Regions from separate parts of the Lysinibacillus sp. OF-1 genome, predicted to be linked through region 2. Evidence: riboswitches for the same ligand, from Rfam matches in the RefSeq annotation. Region 2 holds a riboswitch; each other region holds the start of a gene.

Region 1 (4,186 bases), 2.0 Mb from region 2:
ACGTTCCTGACAAATATCCATCGGCTTCTGGAGCTCTTTAATGTAAATTTCATCAATGAGTTGCATGAAAGGTCCATATGTCCGTGTCATAGACTTATGGTAGGCATAGCCGCAATGGGGACAAACAGCAACCTCATACAGCAAAGGATTTAAGCCATCATAAACAGGCATGAAATCTGTTTGCTCCTCGATGATTTTATATCGATTAGGGCGTACTTTATAAGTTGTAAAATGCTTTTTGCAAAATTTACAATCTACACTACTTTCATAGTAGTAAATGTTAAATGCCATAAGAATCAACTCCTTTGCAGGCTCTAAAATTTTGTTTCTTTTGCTCTATTTATACGTAAATGTTTATCGTTCAATGTATTTAAGTAGATATCTTTTATTTTAACAATTCTGTGTTCTTTGGTATACTCCTTTAGAATTATTAAAATAAAAATATTCATCTGTTTTATAGTTAATTGTCATTAAATCTATGCTTGTAATAGTATTTATCGGTGCTGTTAATGTAAGTTATAGAGTTTGCTGAAAGTTTGTCAAAATACTTTCATACTTTTCATTAAGTATAAGGAATGAATTAAATGTTTGTGATTCTAAAGTACTGTTTTATAAAGGCGGCTTAAGATGAATTATAATATCATATTTTTTGATGTGGATGGAACACTGATTAATTACGAAGATGGCTGTGTGGAAGAAAGCACAAAGCAGGCCATTCAACTTTTGCAGGAGAGAGGAATTCACCTTGTAGCGGCTACAGGAAGACCTTTATCGATGTGTCAGGAGATACAAGCGCTAGGGATTGAAACCTTTATTACAGCAAATGGGGCATATGTGAAACACAAGGATTTAATCATACATAATTCAAAATGTACAAGCTTTTGCACGTGAACAGCAGCATAGCCTCACATTTTTTACAGAGCAACTATCGATGAATGGCATTCAGCATCCAGCTGCTTTCAATGCGATGCAGGCAACTCTATCTTTACGAAATTTTCCGGTTGTGAATGAAAAAATTGTGGATGAAGAAGTTTTTCTCATGTGTCTATATGCAGATGAGGAGGCTGAAAAAAGATATGCTAGCCAATTTCCGCATATATTTTGGCAGCGATGGCATCCTTATATTGTGAATGTATTACAGCAGGATGTTGCCAAATCGATAGCTGTTAAAGCGGTACTAGACCATTTTAACATTGATCCTGAAAATGCTATTGCTTTTGGAGATGGGGATAATGATATTGATATGTTAGAGCATGTAGGGCTAGGTATTGCTATGGGAAATGGTAGTGCAGCTCTAAAAGCAGTTGCGAATTTTGTTACAAAGAGTTCCACTGAAGGTGGTATTGACTTTGCTTTACGGCAGTTTCAAATGATATAAAGCTGCTGAAGGTCTTAAAGTCGATGCCTCAGGTTCTCTTAGATCTATTGAAGGAACTTGTTAATCAATGCGTTTTAATAAATTTTGGGTGGGATGTTATATGGCACATCATGTGCAATCTCTAATTGAACATTACGGGTATTTGGGTATTATCGTGATCCTAATTGGAGGCATTGTTGGGTTGCCACTTCCTGATGAGGTCTTTCTAACATATGTTGGCTACAGCGTTTATATAGAAAGCCTTGAACACATTCCCGCTTTAGTAAGTGCAATGATTGGTGCAGTTGGCGGTATTACCTTAAGCTACTATATCGGCTATCGTTTTGGCTTACCATTATTGCAGAAATATGGACCCAAAATTCATATTACGGAGCAAAAAATTGATTTTACAAAACAACTGTTTACTAAAATTGGGCCAACTTTATTATTAATAGGCTATTTTATACCTGGTGTACGACATCTGACAGCCTATATTGCGGCAATTAATAATTATCCATATAGAAAGTTTGCTTTTTTTGCCTATACAGGGGCATTTATCTGGACTTTCACATTTATAACGTTAGGGAGGATGCTTGGGGAGAAGTGGCGGTTTGTTGGTTATTATTTATCCCATTATAGTATTTATCTCATCCTATTGTTTGGCCTCGTAATGCTCATCGTTTACTATCTATTCAAAAAAAGAAATATACGAAAATAAAGGTCTGTATGATTCAACATATGAATCGTACAGACCTTTGTGTTATGGCAAAATAGCAAATGAGCGTACAGGGAATCCAGATGCCTTTTCAGGCTTAGGGACGATATTGAAGATAATTGCCCCCTTCGCAGGTAGCTTGTCCAAGTTAGTCATCAACTCAATTTGATAGATGTTTTGTTCAAGCACGAAGTATTCGCCGTCTAGCTTACCATTTTTGTGAAAATCAGCGGCTGAATCAGTATCAAATGTTTCATGGCCAAGTGCACTTATTTGACGTTCCTTCAATAAAAATTGTAATGCCTCTAAGCCCCAGCCTGGTATATGGTTATGTCCATCCATATCTTGGTTACTAAATGCCTCTTTATCTGGCCAGCGCTTACTCCAATCCGTACGTAGCGCTACAAAGGTACCTGCTTCAATTACTCCATGTTGTGCTTCAAAATCAAAAATATCTTGCACACTTAGCGAGAAGTCATGATTGCTAGCAGCTTCTCGTGATTTATCAATAACGACAAGAGGAAGAACTAGTTCTTTTAGTTCTAATTCTTCTAGATAGCGGGAGTCTCGCACAAAATGAATGGGTGGGTCGATATGTGTGCCATATTGTCCTGGGAACGTGAATTGTTGTGCGAAGAACCCGTCATCATGAGAGAATAATGTTTCAAATTTAGCATCTTCAAACATAAAAAAATGTGGGGAATTAGGGCCGAATGTATGTGTTAAATCAACCCATTGTTTTGATTTTAATAATTGTAATGCTTGTAAAAGTTGGTTTGACATTGATTTCACTGCTTTCTGTTAAAATTAGTAGAACATAAAAAAGAGTCCCCTTAGAAGAGGACTCCAGAATAAGCAACGGTAGTTCTTCTTCTCATCTTTCAGGCTTAAAATTTTGCCAATTGGAATTAGCACCATACTGTTGAGCTGGTTGCTGAGACTTCATCGGGCCAATCCCTCCGTCTCTCTCGATAAGAAAAGTGATATAAGAATTTTCAGAAATAATAATAAAAACACTTTAGCATAGAATTTTATAGTTTACAAGTTCGATAGAGATATAAGGGTAAATTTTTTTACCAACTTAAATTTATGGTTATGCCACAACAACCATTATCCATAAGACGTATTCTGAAATTGTCTGGTGTATAATTTGCATCAAATTTCATCGTAATGCCTGTTGATGTGATTAATTTATCAACCTCTGTTTTATTTGAAAGCTGTGCAGCATTCATTAGATCATGTGCAAATTGTTGAGAGCTATCAATTTTATCCGTAAGCAATTGAGCCTGTTGCATGATCGCCTTTATCCGTGTAGCTGACATTTTTAATTTATGTGTGTCGACAGGTGGAAAGGGGGTAGTGTTCGGCATTGCTAAATGTTGAGGAATAGGTCTAACGGCAAGCTGCTGGGCAAGTGGCGACGTTGGGTAATGATAAGGATGAACAAAGTACGGATAAGGATTGTAATACAATGTAATTCCTCCTATCCTATAGCTGATATCTTATCTTATGTAGCTAAACGTCTTTAGGTGTTATTTTGCAGTGCAATGTCTGTCCTAATCATTTAAAAAGGAAGCCAAAGTGAGCTTCCTCTTTTAGCCGAGAACATGTAAGACATCATCAATTTTTTTACTATGAGACAGAATACCGTAATTCATCCATGTTAAAAAATCCACTTCATATACACAGTTGGTTTTAACTGCAGCTAGATTTTTCCACATAGAAGTTTTTAAAATCGTACGCTCCTCGTTCTCGTAAATGGAATGTTGTTTATCAAAAGTAATAAATAAATGATCCGCATCTAATTGCAGCAATTGATCAAATGTCAGTGGTGCTTTACGTTGATTGTGCGGAATACTCCAGACAAGTGGATGTGGCATTAAACCGAGGTCACGATATAAAATTGGCCCCGTATAGCCACATTCAGGACCCGCATATAGAGTAATGCCAATGGCTGAAATGCGAAGAAATGCCACACTTTGCCCATAAACGGATTTACTAAGAATTCCTTTTGCTTGCTGTACCTTATCCTCATATTGTAGGATCACGTCTTGCATCAAGGCGGTTTTTCCTGTTAAATCAGCAATCTTAAACAAAGTAGACTGCCAGTTCTC
Region 2 (4,186 bases):
TTCAATGATTTCCCATCATTTAGGCATTAGTATTTTGCCTCAATTGGTCATTCAACATTTACCATCAACGTTAAAAGCAATCCCGCTAAAGCAAGGAGGCTACCGTACCATTGGAATTGCGATGAAGCACCATGCTTCCCCTGTTACTAAGAAATTTGCGGAAATATTAAGTGCTTGGTTAAAAGAGCAAAATAGTACGCTATGATTGTGGCTATTGAAGCACATCCTTACATTACGTTAAAATAGTATTTGTATATATTGTAGAAAATAGGTGAGTGTATGGGGACATTACAAGGCAAAACCGTACTCATTACAAGTGGGGGAACACTTGAAAAATGGGATCGTGTACGAGGGCACACGAATTTATCAAAAGGGACAATGGGCTGTTATTTAGCAGAGGCCGCATTGGCTAAGGGTGCGAATGTAATATATATGCATGGCTACTTTGCACAGCTTCCAGCAAATCACGACAAAATGACATTGGTAAAATTTGAAGGTATTGAGGATTTAGGAGAAAAGGTACGTCATGCGGTTCAGCTACAACAAGTCGATATTGTTATTATGGCTGCTGCTGGCTCCGATTGGGTTATTGACAAGGTTTATGATCAATCCGGTAATTTAATGGAGGAAGCGGGGAAAATGCCTTCTGACGAACCACCTATTATCCATTTTAAAAAGGCACCAAAAGTATTAGGGCAAATCAAGGGCTGGCAACCGAATGTAACGCTAGTGGGCTTTAAGCTAGAAGCTACAAATGATGAGGATTTTTTACTCGCTCGTGCAAGACTGCGTATGGAAGCCGCGCATGCTCAATTTATGGTTGCAAATAGCTCGCAGTCTTTATATGGCGGGGATGAGCCTCATTGGATCGTGCCTGCTGAGGGACAATCAATTAAGGTGATGGGCAAGCAACAGACAGCACAAACTTTAATGGAATGTTTGCATAGGGAATAACGTGATGAACTGTGGAGAAGGTCATACTTCTACACAGTTTTTTTCTTTGCCATTGTGGTTAGATAGACTGACATAGCATACAATACGATAGGATTATGAGTGAATTGTAACAGAGAGGATGCTATTACAAAGTATTCAGCTAGGTTTTCTAATATTTTATATTGACATTCGGATAACAGAATTATAGAATTATTTTCAAGAAACGCAGTACTCTTATCAAGAGAGGTGGAGGGACTTGGCCCCATGAAGCCTCGGCAACCGAGAAGATAGGTGCCAAATCCAACAGATGGTGTCTGAGAGATAGGAGGGGCTATCAATCGGTTTGATGCGTTGGCCTCTTTTGTACAACTAGGAGAATAAAGAGGGGGTGTATCGTATGGCTCAATCGGCAAAGGTAGATGATAAAAAATTAGAGGCAATTGCTAAGGCAATTCAAAATCTTGAATTTGGTGAAGTGAATATTACGATTCAAGATGGTGTGATTGTGCAAATTAATAGGCTTGAAAAGCAGAGATTTCCACAGAAGAAATAATGCTCATTTCAGTTGAACGATGTGAAAAGGCCACTAATAAGCATGGTTTCCATTGCTTACAAGTGGCTCTTTTTTATGGAAATTAGCTATAAAAGCTTTTTGGAATTGGACCGATATGACGACGATGATAGAGAAGGGGTTCTTTTTGAGAATTTGTAATGTCTAGCACTTGCCCAATAAAAATAGTATGATCGCCTGCATCTATTTGCTGAAATGATTTACATTGTAAAATAGCTGCTGTATCATGTAAAATCGGTAGCCCAAAAGTAGAAGTAGACCATTTAGCTTGAGCAAAGCGATCCGGGACTTTACTTGCAAATAATGTACATAAATGCTCTTGATTACTCGCTAAAATATTGACAGCGAATTTTTCCGCACCCATAAAGTAAGAATGGAGCTGAGATTTTTTATCAAGTGACCATAAAATAAGTAGTGGGTCAATGGAAACAGATGCAAAAGAATTGACTGTTAAGCCAATTGGATTCGTTTCATGACATGCTGTCACAACCGTTACACCTGTAGGATAGTTACCTAATGCCAATTTAAAAGCAGCTACTTGATCTGTCATTCAAATCACCTCTTTATAGTTAGTCATAAATTAGTTAACGGAGTTAGTAGGTAAATTGCACTTTTTTTCATACCATATAGTAACTCCTTTTCTTAAGTAAATTTTAAATCAATTAAACATCCAGGTAAAGCTAATGGGGGAAAGAAAGGGGAATTGCCATGACTTTATATTTTGATCATCTGGTACATCAAGTAGAATCACCAGAAAATATAAAGGTTTTCTTCAATAAACGAAATGTCCGTACAGTGAACGGTGGTCAACACACGATGTGGGGGACTTATAATACGCTAAGCTATTTTGGCTTAAGCTATATTGAACAAATCGCTATTTATGATCGTGATTTATTTGAGCAAGCGGCTCTGTACCCTTATTCCCTACATTATACGTTTAAACGTGATCGTGAGCGCCAAGGATTTTCACGAATTGCCTTGCGCACCAAAAATATTGAAGACGAGGGTCAACGATTGCGTGCATTGGGCTTTGAAGTATATGGTCCCGATGCTTGTAGCCGAACAAGACCAGATGGCACGACACTAGAATGGAAGCTATTGCATTTTGGCATGCCCAACCTTTCATTGGATTTTCCATTCTTAATTGAATGGGCAGATGAAGATGAGGAACGTTTGGCACAATTAAAAGCTAGTGGTGCAATCGATGAAAACCAAGCCATCACAATGGAATCTATTCAGTTTTTTGTCAAGGATGTGGAGGAGACGGTTCAGCTTTGGCAAAAGGTATTACAGCTACCCGATTCCGAGCAGCATGAGCAATTTGTGTCACTACAGCTACCAAATATGCGCTTGGATTTTTATGAGGAGACGGCAGCATCTGCCATGACGTTAGGGCATTTAAAAGAAGGACCCATCGGTGTAACATTGAAAGATCCACACCGAACAAAGGAAACATTAGTTTGTCCAGGTGCTTTTTATTGGATTAATAGATAAATTAAAAATCCACTTCAATTGTTGAAGTGGATTTTTATGTGCAAACATGTCAAAAAGCGGATTGAGCACTATTCATCTACCTCATCCACTTTCAATTTTGGAGCTTATAATTTTACAACATTTGATGCCTGGGGTCCTCGATTGCCTTCCACAACATCAAATGACACCTTCTGACCTTCTTCAAGTGTACGGAAGCCTTCCTCCTGGATGCCCGTAAAATGTACAAATACATCTTCTCCATCATCACATTCAATAAAGCCATAACCCTTTTCATTATTGAACCACTTTACGATCCCCTGTTGCATAAGCATTCGCCTCCAATGCGCTTGAATGTAAAATAAAGTTAACTAAGTTGTGCTATCATTGAGAAAATGTGAAAAATTGCATTTTCTCTTAGAACATACATGAATTGAACAAAGATGTCAATTGATTGTCGAAATGCTTGTGTATCTGGCTTTCTTTTTTTTCACAATTAAGACTATAATGGAAATGAACAACATAGAAAGTAGGATGCCAAATGACAACGAAAAATCAACCATTATCAGATTTAGAAATCGCTAGTCAAGCAGTAATCAAACCGATTACGGAAATTGCCAATGCTGCGGGTATTCCAGAGGATGCTCTTGAGCAGTATGGACGCTACAAAGCAAAAATTGATCCTTTAAAAATTACAGCTCAGGGTGAGGACGCAAAGGTTGTGCTAGTTTCAGCTATTAGTCCGACACCAGCAGGTGAAGGGAAGTCGACGGTTACTGTAGGACTAGCAGATGCTCTTCATCAATTAAATAAGAAAGTAATGGTCGCTTTACGTGAACCGTCATTGGGTCCAGTTATGGGCGTAAAAGGCGGGGCAACTGGCGGCGGCTACGCACAGGTTGTACCAATGGAGGATATTAATTTACATTTCACTGGTGACCTTCATGCGATTACAACAGCCAACAATGCTTTATCCGCATTCATTGATAATCATATCCATCAAGGAAATGCATTAAACATTGATCCACGACGCATTATTTGGAAGCGTGTGATGGACTTAAATGATCGTGCCCTTCGTAAAGTGGTTGTGGGATTAGGTGGCCCTGTTCAGGGCATGCCGCGCGAGGACGGCTTTGATATTACAGTGGCCTCCGAAATTATGGCGGTGTTCTGTTTAGCGACAAGTATTGAGGATTTACGTGAACGCATAGC
Region 3 (4,186 bases), 1.2 Mb from region 2:
TTGCTTCGTCACTAAGTAGAACCTCTGGTTCCTGTGCCAAGGCACGTGCAATAGCAACACGTTGCTTTTGCCCACCTGAAAGTTGGTTAGGGTAGCTGTCTAGTTTGTCTGTTAATCCAACAATTTCAGCATATTTAGCCACACGGTTTTTTACCTCTTTCTCGTTATAGCCAAGTAGCTTTAAAGGAACAGCAATATTATGGTAAACGGTTGCCGTTTTTAATAGATTAAAATGTTGGAAAATCATTCCGATTTTTTGGCGTGTTTGCCGTAATTCATGAAGAGAAAGGGCAGTAATGTCCACATTGTCGATTAACACTTTTCCAGCTGTAGGTCGCTCTAGTAGATTGACGCAACGAATGAGTGTACTTTTACCTGCACCACTATAGCCAATCACACCATGAATTTGTCCTTTTTTTACATGGAGATTGATTCCATCTACAGCCTTAATGATGTCTTTTTTCGTCTTATATTCTTTTGAGATATTTTGTAATTGAATCATCCGATTGATTGCTCCTTTCTCAAGCTCCTAAAAAGCAAGAATCTGCTCGTTTTCCATAGAGGAATTTCGGCAGATTCTTCAGCTACTAGAAGCTTCCTGAATGTATTACCAGCTAGGGATTACTGAACCTTTGAATTCTTCTTCAATGAATTGACGTACTTCATCAGATTGGTAAGCCTCAACGAACTTTTTAATTGTTGGGTCATTTTCATTTTCTGCACGTACCACAATATAGTTCACATATGGAGAGTCAGTAGATTCTAAAAGAATAGCGTCATCTTTAGGATTAATGCCAGCTTCCAATGCGAAGTTTGTATTAATAGCTGCTACATCTACTTCACTAAGCTGCTTAGGAATTTGAGCTGCCTCTAATTCGATGAATTTTAAATTCTTTTTGTTTTCTTCTACATCACGGATAGAGGCTGTTAAATCTGCCCCATCTTTTAATTTTATATAGCCTGCTTCCTGTAAAACAAAGAGGGCACGAGCACCATTTGTTGGGTCATTTGGTAAACCAAATGTTGCACCATCCGGAATGTCATCAAAGGATTTATATTTTTCAGAGTAAATACCCATTGGATTTAAAATCGTTTTGCCTACTGTTACTAAATCTGTATCATGATCTTTATTAAACGTATCGAGGAAAGGCTCGTGTTGATAGCTATTCGCATCAAGATCACCTTCAGATAAGGATGTATTAGGTAAAACATAATCAGAAAATGATTTAAGCTCTACTTCTAGCCCATTTTCTTTGGCTACTTTCGCTGCAACTTCTGCGATTTGTTCGTGTGGACCAGACGTGACACCTACGACGATTTTATTTTCATTAATTGCTTCAGCTTGACCTTTACTCTCTTCTTTAGAGCCACAACCTGCTAGAGCTGCTGCTAATGTAAGACTTGCAAAACCTACTAAAAATTTATTTTTCTTTTTCATGAAAACTACCTCCAAGATTGTTTTTATCGGTTTTTGAAAATAAAAAAACTCTCTTACAAACTAAGAGAGGCTCATGAAAAAATGTCCTCTCTTATCTATCAAACGATAATCGTTTGCAGGATTTAGCACCTTCCTTCTAAAAGGAGGTTGCCGAGCTTCATAGGGCCAGTCCCTCAGCTACTCTTGATAAGAGATTTATCATATTTTTTTGTAATTCCGATAGAACTAATATAATTTATAGGTTATAGTAAGTCAATAAATATTTTTTAAATTTTTTATATTATTATAATATTTCGTCATGAAAGAGGGATAGCAATGTCTGTAAGAGTTAATTATGGTATAGGTTCATTTGGCAAGGTTGTAAGTGCTCGATTGCTAATGGGTACAGACATTATTGAAGGAATGGAGGCACTTTGTGAGGAGAACCATATTGAGTCAGCAACAATTGTTAGCTGTATAGGTAGCCTTCAAAAGAGTAGCTTTGTTTATTTAGTACCTGATGAAACATCACAGATTAACGTAAGTTTTAGCGATGTCATAAAAAAAGAGGGGCCACTTGAATTGATCCAAGGCTCTGGCGTAGTATGTAAGCGCGATGGGGGATATGAAACACATTTCCATGGTTCTATGAGTGATCAATGGGGCATCGTGTCAGGGGGGCATTTAATGAAGAGGGGGAACCCTGTTATTACGGCTGACATAGTGCTAGCTGAGGTTCAAGGCATCCAGCACTTTCGAAAATTTGATGAAGAAACAGGCCATGTTCAATTTTATCCATTAGAACACGGTTTACAGCAGCCAAGGAAAATTGAAAAATAGCGAAAATGATACTAACTTTTTCTTTTCACTGAGCTGAATGTTCCTTCCTGAATTAAAAAATGTTAGACCGAGCTTATAATCGGTCTAACATTTTTACTTTTGTCCCAGCCTCATGTCATGGTTAAGGGTTGAATAATTGTAATTGTTCGATTCTATGGATTGCTTCACGTAAGCGTTCCTCGCTAACAAGTAAACCAACACGGATATAGCCTTCGCCATATCGGCCGAAGCCATTGCCTGCTGCTACAGCGATATCAGCCTTTTCCAATAATAAATCGGCAAACTGCTCGCTAGTATAGCCGAATGGTACAGGGAGCCATGCGAAGAAGGAGCCTTTTGGAGCCGTTACATGCCAACCAATTCTTTGAGCTTCTTCAATGAGTACATTGCGGCGACCTTCATAGGTAGCTCGCAGTTCATCCACACATTCTTGGGAAGCTGTAAGTGCCGTTGCTGCTGCTTGTTGAATAGCAGGGAATTGACTACAAAACAGATGATCCTGAATTAGATTAATGGCAGCAATAATGTCGGCATTACCGACAGCGAAGCCTATACGCCAGCCTGCCATATTATAAGTTTTGGAGAGTGTGTACATTTCAATTCCTACTTCTTTTGCACCCTCAGCTTGTAGGAAGCTAATAGGTTTATTACCGTCAAATCCTATTGCCCCATAAGCAAAATCATGTGATACGATAATATTGTGTTCCTTCGCAAAGCGAACGGTCTCTTCAAAAAATGCAAGTGTTGCTGTACCACCTGTAGGGTTGTTCGGGTAATTTAGGTAAAGTAGCTTCGCCTTCTCTTTCACTTCATCAGGTAATGCATGATAATTAGGTAAGAAATCATTTGCAGCTAAAAGTGGCATCACTTCAAAATGGACATCACCTAATACGACACCTGATAAGTAATCTGGATAGCCAGGGTCTGGTAAGAGCATTGTATCACCTGGATTTAATACGGCTAAAGGTAGCTCAACGAGTCCAATTTTTGTCCCGCCAAGAATCGCTACCTCTGTGTCAGGATTTAGATTCACATTATATTCACGTTTATAATAGTCGACAGCTGCTTGGCGTAATTCAGCGATACCGCGAAATGGTGAATATTTGTGATTTTGTGGATTTTCAGCCGCCTCCTGTAATGCTTGAATGATATGAGGGGGCGTTGGTTGATCGGGATTTCCTTGACCAAGATTAATGACATCGCGACCTTCTTCTAAGGCATTATTTACTTTTTGAACTAACGCTGCAAAAAATTGAGTGGGTAGTTGCTGTAGTTTTTTAGAGAATTCCATGCATGATCACCCTTTTCAGAATATAATAATTATTATTGAAGAATATGAAGCAAATAGTATTACTTTTTTTGTTAATTGTCTAGAGGAGGAATGGCTATGAAAATCGGTTGTATTCAATTAAATGTTGGCTTTGGCAAAGTAGAAGAAAATTTTGCACGAGCTGAGGACAAGATTCGAGAAGTGGCAAAAAAAGGAGCAGAAATCATTGTGCTGCCTGAAATGTGGAATACAGGCTATGCGTTAGAGAAGCTGCCTGAACTAGCGGATGTCGATGGTGAACGTACGAAATCCTTCTTGGCTGAATTAGCACAGGAACTTGGTGTACATATTGTAGGTGGTTCTGTTTCAACGAAGAAAGGCGACAAATTTTATAATACGATGTATACATTAGATCGCAATGGAGAACTTGTAGGGGAATATAGCAAAGCACATCTTTTCCGTTTAATGGATGAGCATCTCTACTTAGAAGCAGGGGATGAAATGAATCGATTTGCTCTAGGAGATATTGAAGCTGCTGGGGTCATTTGTTATGATATTCGTTTCCCAGAATGGTTACGTGCACACGCATTACAAGGAGCAAAGGTATTATTTGTACCAGCCCAGTGGCCAACACCAAGGATTGATCATTGGAAAACATT

Evidence for each region. A riboswitch is a leader RNA that binds a small molecule or an ion and turns the genes downstream of it on or off. The one in region 2 is predicted to bind S-adenosylmethionine.
Region 1: another riboswitch for S-adenosylmethionine. It lies ahead of NV349_RS21675 (cyclase family protein); the one in region 2 lies ahead of NV349_RS08135 (YezD family protein).
Region 3: another riboswitch for S-adenosylmethionine. It lies ahead of NV349_RS02365 (MetQ/NlpA family ABC transporter substrate-binding protein); the one in region 2 lies ahead of NV349_RS08135 (YezD family protein).

What each region holds. Positions count from the first base shown of each region.
Region 1 covers NZ_CP102798.1:4,420,920-4,425,105, reverse strand. Annotated here, with positions in the region: gene NV349_RS21690 (DUF2225 domain-containing protein) at 1-291, opposite strand, end outside; partial or broken gene NV349_RS21685 (Cof-type HAD-IIB family hydrolase) at 628-1,378, shown strand; gene NV349_RS21680 (DedA family protein) at 1,479-2,075, shown strand; gene NV349_RS21675 (cyclase family protein) at 2,118-2,855, opposite strand; SAM riboswitch class I at 2,944-3,050, opposite strand; gene NV349_RS21670 (YuzC family spore coat inner layer protein) at 3,146-3,544, opposite strand; gene NV349_RS21665 (helix-turn-helix domain-containing protein) at 3,668-4,186, opposite strand, start outside.
Region 2 covers NZ_CP102798.1:1,717,649-1,721,834, forward strand. Annotated here, with positions in the region: gene NV349_RS08125 (LysR family transcriptional regulator) at 1-205, shown strand, start outside; gene NV349_RS08130 (phosphopantothenoylcysteine decarboxylase domain-containing protein) at 280-954, shown strand; SAM riboswitch class I at 1,165-1,261, shown strand; gene NV349_RS08135 (YezD family protein) at 1,331-1,486, shown strand; gene NV349_RS08140 (flavin reductase family protein) at 1,569-2,054, opposite strand; gene NV349_RS08145 (VOC family protein) at 2,213-2,998, shown strand; gene NV349_RS08150 (cold-shock protein) at 3,103-3,303, opposite strand; gene NV349_RS08155 (formate--tetrahydrofolate ligase) at 3,516-4,186, shown strand, end outside.
Region 3 covers NZ_CP102798.1:495,554-499,739, forward strand. Annotated here, with positions in the region: gene NV349_RS02360 (methionine ABC transporter ATP-binding protein) at 1-502, opposite strand, end outside; gene NV349_RS02365 (MetQ/NlpA family ABC transporter substrate-binding protein) at 608-1,438, opposite strand; SAM riboswitch class I at 1,527-1,631, opposite strand; gene NV349_RS02370 (PPC domain-containing DNA-binding protein) at 1,754-2,257, shown strand; gene NV349_RS02375 (pyridoxal phosphate-dependent aminotransferase) at 2,379-3,548, opposite strand; gene NV349_RS02380 (carbon-nitrogen family hydrolase) at 3,645-4,186, shown strand, end outside.